DNA from 2 places in the Pantoea sp. Z09 genome. Region 2 is predicted to be linked to the other one. Evidence: predicted binding sites of a transcription regulator. Region 2 holds the regulator's gene; the other holds the start of a gene.
The links. The regulator PurR, encoded in region 2, represses purine synthesis genes. The targets are predictions, from matches to a motif close to CANGCAAACGTTTGCNTG.
Positions count from the first base shown of each region.

Region 1 (4,061 bases), 950 kb from region 2:
GCACCTGCAGCAGCCGCACGCCGTAAATCGCGCCGCTTGCGCCCGAGATGCCAATGATGAGTCGTTTCATACTTCTTCCTTGCCTGTTCAGTGAGGCGCCATGATAACCCGCTGCAGATTGCGAAAACAAACGGGGCAGATTTCTCCGCCCCGTTAGCACATTTATTATCGCTGAAAACGCGCTTAGCCTTCGTTATGCAGCTCGAGGTTCTCGACTTCATTCTGACGCTGCAGTGCTTTGGCGTCGTCGTTACGCAGCGACTGGAGGTACTCCAGATACTGCTGATCGACATCTTTCGTCACGTAGACGCCGTTAAACACCGAGCATTCGAACTGGGCGATATCGGGGTTCTCTTCGCGCACCGCTTCAATCAGGTCGTTGAGATCCTGGAAAATCAGCGCGTCAGCTTTGATCAGCTGGCAGATCTCATCCACTTCACGACCGTGGGCGATCAGCTCGGTGGCGCTCGGCATATCGATGCCGTAGACGTTCGGGAAGCGAATCTCCGGCGCGGCGGACGCCAGATAGACGCGTTTCGCGCCCGCTTCGCGCGCCATCTCGATAATCTGCTCCGAGGTGGTGCCGCGCACGATAGAGTCATCCACCAGCAGCACGTTCTTGTCGCGGAACTCAGCGCGGTTAGCGTTGAGCTTGCGGCGAACGGCGCTGCGGCGCAGCTGCTGGCCCGGCATGATAAAGGTGCGGCCGACGTAGCGGTTTTTCACAAAGCCCTGGCGATAGGGTTTGTTGAGAATGCGCGCAATCTCCAGCGCGATATCGGTAGAGGTTTCCGGGATCGGGATCACCACGTCGATATCGAGATCTTCCCATTCGCGGGCGATCTTCTCGCCCAGCTTGGTGCCCATGCGCACGCGCGCGCTGTAGACAGAGATCTTGTCGAGGAACGAGTCCGGGCGCGCAAAGTAGACGTACTCGAACAGGCAGGGATTGCTTTTCGGGTTCTCGGCGCACTGGCGGGTAAACAGCTGGCCCGCTTCGGTAATGTAGACGCCCTCGCCCGGCGCAACGTCGCGCAGGAACTCAAAGCCCAGCGTATCGAGCGCCACGCTCTCAGAGGCGACCATATACTCGACGCGGCTGTCCGGCAGCACGCGCTTGCCCAGCACCAGCGGACGAATGCCGTTGGGGTCGCGGAAGGCGACCATGCCGTGGCCGATGATCATGGCAACCACGGCGTATGCGCCGCGCACCTGCTGATGCACCGCCGCCACCGCAGCGAAAATGTTGTCTGCTTCCAGCGGGTCATGCTGAAAACGATCCAGCTCCTGCGCGAAGATATTGAGCAGGATTTCAGAATCAGACGTGGTGTTGACGTGACGGCGGCCCTTTTCGAACAGGTGCTTGCGCAGGTCGTGCGCGTTGGTCAGGTTGCCGTTATGGGCCAGCGTAATACCGTACGGCGAGTTAACGTAGAACGGCTGCGCTTCAGAGGCGCTGGAGCTGCCTGCGGTCGGGTAGCGAACGTGGCCGATCCCCATGTTGCCCTGCAGACGCTGCATGTGGCGCGCTTCGAACACATCGCTGACGAGGCCGTTCGCCTTACGCAGACGGAAGCACTTCAGCGCATCGATGGTACAAATGCCTGCGGCATCCTGCCCGCGGTGCTGAAGCACCGTTAACGCATCATAGATCGACTGGTTGACCGGCATAAACCCGGTGATACCAACAATACCGCACATGTTGTCATTTCCTCATTAGCCGCACTCCCGGTGGTGTCACCGGGGTAAAAAACTCGACGTGCTTTTCAGGTAGTCAAAAAACCATCTGATGATAGAACTGAACTGGGGAATGAGCTGGGACTGCTGCCAGTCCGGGCTTTTTGAAAAGCCGGTGAATGTGTCGAGGAAAAAAAGCATCGCGCTGACGATCAGCACGCCGCGTAGCGCCCCGAAACAGACCCCCAACACCCTGTCGGTTCCCGACAGGCCGGTCTTTTCCACCAGCGAGCCGATCACATAGTTGACTATCGCGCCGACAATCAGCGTCGCGACGAACAGCACCGCGATGGCGATGCCGTTACGCACCAGTTCGTCGTCAAAACCTGTAAACCAGACTGCAAGGTAGGCGTAGTAGTGACTGGCGACAAAAGACGCGCATCCCCAGGTAACGAGAGATAAGGCTTCGCGGACAAACCCTCGAATCAGGCTGACCAGAGCCGAAAAACCAACTACCGCAATTATGACGTAATCAATCCAGACCATGAACTCTTCCAGCGCCAGTGCGTCTGCACCCCTGCATCCAGTTCGGGGCGCATTCTAACAGAAAAAGAAAACGTTTGCGTAGCGCTTTTCCCTTTCTGTTTCCATAAAAAGGGCGATGAAAAAAACTTTCCTCGCCCGACTCAGATTCAACGTTAAAAACCATTGAATTAAAACAAATTTTTATTTTATCTGTGCGTTTAGCGCCTTGTGCGGCGCCGCCTTTTTATGCTATCGGCGGCGCCAATCAATGGCCTAATGCGCGCTGTAGGGTTTCACCACCCCGCCCAGTCCAGAGACGCTCTGCAGCTCGGCAAGCGAGCCTTGCAGTTTGGCTTTCGACGCGTCCGGCCCGACGTAGATACGGGTAATTTGTCCCTGCACCGGCGTCGACGGCACGGTAAAGGCGCGATAGCCCGACAGGCGCAGCTTCGCCACGATTTCGCTGACCTTCGCCGCGTTTTTCAGCGCGCCGAGCTGCACCACGTAGGCCTGACCGGCCGGCGCGCTCTGCTCTGCGGGCTTCGGCGTTTCCGCCGGCTTAGACTCAACCGGCTTTGGCTGTTCGACCGGCTTAGACTCAACCGGCTTTGGCTGCTCAACCGGCTTCAGCTGGGCTTTCGGCTGCTCGACCGGCTTCGCTTTCGGCTGTTCCACCGGTTTCGCTTTCGGCTGCTCGGTCTGGCGCGGCTTCGCCGGCGCACTCTGATGCACCGGCGGCGGCGTCACCACGCTCGGCTCGCTGCTGCTCTGCGGCGTGGCGTTGCCCTGTTCGGCGACCGGATTGCTGGCCGTGCTGGCGGTGTTGCTCACCGCGCTGCCCGCACCCTGCGGCGGCTGCGCAGGCAACGGCTGCGTCACCGGCGGCACCATCTCGCTGTCCTGCTGATCGTCGGGCTTCGGCACCAGCGGGATCGCCGCGAACTCCTCTTTATAGTGTTTCTTTTTGCCGTCCAGCAGGCCCGGCAGCACAATCACGCCCACCGCCACCAGAATAATGGTGCCGACCAGGCGGTTCTGAAACTTACTCGCCACGACCTTTCTCCATCTCTGTCGATTCCATGACCTGCGCCACGGTGTGGAAAGATCCACACACCAGCACGATATCCTGCGCGTCCGCCTCGCGACGCGCCGCCTGCCAGGCGCTCTCTACGTCGGCAAACGCTGTCGCCGCCTCAGCGGGCAGATGCGCCATCAGCTCGTCGGCGCTGGCGCCGCGCGGACCGTCGAGCGGCGCGCAGTACCAGCGGTCGATCTGCGGCGCCAGCGCCGCCAGGGTACCGGCGATATCTTTATCATGCAGCATGCCGACCACCGCGCGCACGCGGCCGCGCGTCGGCAGCTGCGCCAGACGCGAGACGAGATAGTTCGCGGCGTGGGGATTATGCGCCACGTCGAGGATCACGCGCGGTGATTCGCTGACCGTCTGAAAGCGGCCCGGCAGGATCGCCAGCGGCAAATAGTGCCGGATAATCGCTTCGCTGACGCCCAGACCGGAGGCGCGCAGCGCCGCCAGCGCGGTGGCTGCGTTCGGCAGCGGCAGCGGCGGCAGCGGCAGATCGTTCAGCTCGCCCTGCGCGTCGCGGAATGCCCAGCTTTCCGCCTGCTGGCTGTAGCGCCAGTCGTGGTCGCGCCGCAGCAGCAGCGCGCCCTTCTCCGCCGCCACCGCGGCGATGCTGGCGGGCATCTCCGGCTCGCCCACCACGGCGGGCTTGCCGCCGCGGAACACGCCCGCTTTCTCGCGGCCGATGCTTTCGCGGTCCGGGCCGAGCCAGTCGGTGTGATCCAGCGCGATGCTAGTTACCACCGCCACGTCGGCGTCGACGATATTGGTGGCGTCG
Region 1 is NZ_CP092373.1:1,145,810-1,149,870, reverse strand. It holds gene MC269_RS05560 (UbiX family flavin prenyltransferase) at 1-70, opposite strand, end outside; gene purF (amidophosphoribosyltransferase) at 184-1,701, opposite strand; gene cvpA (colicin V production protein) at 1,738-2,223, opposite strand; gene dedD (cell division protein DedD) at 2,476-3,255, opposite strand; gene folC (bifunctional tetrahydrofolate synthase/dihydrofolate synthase) at 3,245-4,061, opposite strand, start outside.
Region 1: the regulator PurR is predicted to act here: its motif matches at 2,287-2,304, upstream of cvpA (colicin V production protein).

Region 2 (4,061 bases):
TATACACGATGAACTCATAGCTTCTCCATCACCTGTCCGCTTGAACCTGAGAAAAGAATAGCCAATTTCCCAGGCGTTGTGAGAAAAGTCACGGATCGCTCCGTGCGCCTGATATCCGACGTTTTACAGAGGATTGAATCTGAAAATCTTTGTCTGACACAACAGGGAGGTAATCGTGCAGACACCATCCGGGCGAAAAGGATCGCCTAAGAATAAAACTATTATGTTATTGATTTGTTGCAGATTTATTGACCTGGTCGAGTATAAGCTCAACCAGGTCAATATTCAACGACTTATTGTTAGGCGGCTAACTATAAAAGTTGCCTTAGTGATTATCCTGGCAGGGTGCGGGCGCGTGGACAATATCCGTTTGTGCGCTGGCGCGTCGCTGCCAGGCATAGCCCGCTGCCGCCAGGAGAATCGTCGTTACCATAATCAGCGTAGTCATCAGCAGCGGTTGTTGTAAACCTGCAGAGACCGCGAGGCTGGCAAGAAAGCAGAGGCCGAGCTGCAGCGTGTTCTGCAGCGCGGCGGCTTTACCGGTAGCGTGCGGAAAGGGCAGCAGCGCGTTCGACACCACGATGGGGTAAATTGCGCCGTTCGCCAGCGCCATGCCGCAAAAAGGCGCCAGCAGGGCGACCAGGCTATGGCTGCCGGTCAACGCCACGGCGAACAGGGTTGCTACGCTCAGGCTGTAAAGAGCCAGCAGCCAGGGCAGCAGCTGTGCGCCGGCGAAGCGATTAAGCAGCGCGCGGCAGCCGAACCCGCCCAGTAAAAAGGCGATGGTTTGCGGGATATAGCTCAGGCCAATATCGGCTGGCGTCAGGCCCGCATCGGCGAGAATGAACGGCGAGCCGGTGAGCCAGGCGAAAAAGCTGGCGGAGCAGGCGGCGTAGATCAGCACGTTGCCGCCATAGACGCCCGAGCGCAGCAGGGCGAAAAATCCCGGCTGATCGACGGCGGTTTTCGGCGCGGGCGGGCGAGCGGGCAGGCGCAGCGTCACCAGCATCAGCGCGACGCCGGTGAGCGTCAGCACCAGAAAAATCGAACGCCAGTGAAAATGGCTTATCAGCCAGGCGCCGAGCAGCGGCGCCAGCGCAGGCGAAAGGGCCACCAGCGGCATAATGGTGGCGAACACCTTATTGGCGCGCGCGCGCGGATAGCGATCCACCACCAGCGCCTGCCAGCTGACGGCTGCGGCGCAGACGCCGATCGCCTGCAGAAAGCGCAGCGCCAGCATCAGCGCGACATTGTCCACCCACAGCATGCCGGCGCAGCCGAGCGCAAACAGCGCCAGTCCCATCAGCAGCACCGGCTTGCGGCCGATGCGATCGGAAAGTGGTCCCCAGAACAGCTGGCCGACGGCGAAGCCCGCCAGGAACAGGCTCATGCTGGCGCTAATCACGCCGGGAGAGGTATTAAAGCTGAGCTGCATCGCGCCAAAAGCGGGCAGATACATATCGGTCGCCAGAAAGCCCAGCATGCTGAGCAGGGCGAGATAGGGCATAAATCCTTTTGATAACGGCATGGTTTTACTCATTCTCATCATTAGTCAGGCAGGTTAAACGCGGCAAAGTGTAAAAGGGTGCGCCCGCCACTGTGAAACGCTAATATTTGCCGAGTGCTGTGAAAAAATTTGAAGGGAAAAAGCATGTGGTCTGAATATGCCCTGGAGGTGGTTGACGCGGTGGCGCGCACCGGCAGCTTTAGTGCGGCCGCCGAAGAGCTGCACCGCGTGCCCTCTGCCGTCAGCTATACGGTGCGTCAGCTGGAAACCTGGCTGGCGGTGCCGCTGTTCGAACGTCAGCATCGCAACGTGGCGTTGACCGCCGCGGGCGAACATTTTGTGCGCGAGGGGCGCGAGGTTATCAAAAAAATGCTTGCCACCCGGCGTCAGTGCCAGCAGCTGGCGAACGGCTGGCGCGGGCAGCTGAGCATCGCGGTGGATCGCATCGTCAAGCTACCACGCAGCCGTCAGCTGGTGACCGACTTCTACCGTCACTTCCCCGACATGGAATTGCACATCAGCTACGAAGTTTTTAACGGCGTCTGGGATGCGCTGGCTGACGGACGCGTCGACGTCGCCATCGGCGCGACGCAGGCGATCCCGGTCGGCGGCCGCTTCTCCTTTCGCGATATGGGCGCGCTCAACTGGCGCTGCGTGGTGGCGCGCCAGCATCCGCTCACCCGGCTGCCGCGGCTCGATGACGACGCGCTGCGCGCCTGGCCGTCGCTGGTGCTGGAGGATACCGCGCGCGCGCTGCCGCGCCGCATGACCTGGACGCTCGACAATCAGCGACGGCTGGTGGTGCCGGACTGGCAGGCGGGGCTGGCGTGTGTGCTGGAGGGATTATGCGTGGCGATGATGCCGGGCCATCTGGCGCGCCCGTTGCTGGATAAAGGCGATCTGGCGGAGCTGACGCTGCCGGCGCCTTTTCCCGAGAGTCCCTGCTGCGTCAGCTGGTCGGAAGCGGGCGCATCGCCCGCGCTAGGCTGGCTGCTTAGCTATCTGGGCGATGCGCAAACCCTGAATCAGGAGTGGCTGAGCGAGGATTAACGGCGGTAGTCGCGGAACGGGCCGTCGCCGACCGAGCGGCGCTCGATCAGGGTCGGATGCACCTCAATGGTCTGCGACTCTTCGCGTTTGCTGGTGATGCGGTCCAGCAGCATCTCCAGCGCTTTCTCGCCCAGCTGCGCTTTCGGCTGATGCACGGTGGTCAGCGCTGGCGTGAAGTAGCGCGCGTTGCGCACGTTGTCATAGCCGATCACCGAAATATCCTGCGGCACGCGCAGTCCCATCTCGTCGGCGGCGCAGATAGCGCCCATCGCCATGATATCGCCGCCGCAGAAAATCGCCGTCGGGCGCTGCTTCTGCTGCAGGATCTGCTGCATCGCCTGGTAGCCCGACTCCGGCTCGAAATCACCCTGCACGATCCACTCCGCGCGCACCGCGATGCCCGCTTCCTCCAGCGCTTTTAAAAAGCCCGCGTGGCGTCCGCCGCCGGTGTTGCGCTCCAGCTGGCCGGGAATGGCGCCGATATCGCGGTGACCGCGTTCGATCAGATAGCGTCCCGCCAGATAGCCGCCCTGGAAAGCGTTATCCAGCACGGTATCGGTAAAGTCGGCGCGCGATTCGCCCCAGTCCATGACCACCATGGGAATATTGCGGTTCTCTTCCAGCATCTTCAGCAGGTCGTCAGGATACTCAGAGCACATCACCAGCAGGCCATCGACGCGCTTTTGCGCCATCATCGACAGGTAGGCGCGCTGTTTCTGCAGATCGTTGTGAGCATTGCCGAGGATCAGGGTATAGCCGCGCTCAAAGCAGTGATGCTCAACCGCCTCGATGATTTCGGCGAAATAGGGTGCCTCGCTGGAGGTGGCAAGCAGCCCCAGCGTTTTCGTGTGATTGACCTTCAGGCTACGCGCAACGGCGCTGGGCGAGTAGTGCAGTTCCTGAATCGCCTGCCAGACGGCGTTGCGCGTCTCTTCCGCGACAAAGCGCGTTTTATTGATAACGTGAGAAACGGTGGTTGTGGAGACACCGGCACGCTTCGCGACATCTTTGATTGTTGCCATTAAAAAGAGACTCCAGAACTTATCAGTAAGCCGCTGATAAGCATAATGTTAATCGTTTGCGTCCGCCAGGATGGTTTTCTGTTAATTCGCTACAGTTTTTTGTCGGTGAAACACGCACTGGGCAGGACAAAACAGGGGCTGTTGCGTGCGAACGGCACGGGCGTTGCGTCAGTTGCGCAACAAAGGCGGGGATTCTAGCAAGGCTTGCGGGATAAAACGAGATTTTTACCGGCGACTGTGGGAAAATCCGCAAGACCCTGACAAATGTGTGGATAAGGAGTAGCTATGAGCACAGATTTAAAACTGGCGCTGATGACCACCGGCGCGGCGCTGCTGATGATCGTGGCCTTTAGCTTTACCGCCGTGATGCACTAACAGCAGCAATAAAAAAACCGGGGACATCCCCGGTTTTCTTTTTTCTTAGCGAATGGTTTTCGGCGTCATCATACGGCGCGCGCCGATATAGTGGCGCTGCCAGTAAT
Region 2 is NZ_CP092373.1:2,090,936-2,094,996, reverse strand. It holds gene cfa (cyclopropane fatty acyl phospholipid synthase) at 1-18, opposite strand, end outside; gene punC (purine nucleoside transporter PunC) at 326-1,528, opposite strand; gene punR (DNA-binding transcriptional activator PunR) at 1,652-2,557, shown strand; gene purR (HTH-type transcriptional repressor PurR) at 2,554-3,579, opposite strand; gene MC269_RS10005 (YnhF family membrane protein) at 3,865-3,954, shown strand; gene MC269_RS10000 (C40 family peptidase) at 4,000-4,061, opposite strand, start outside.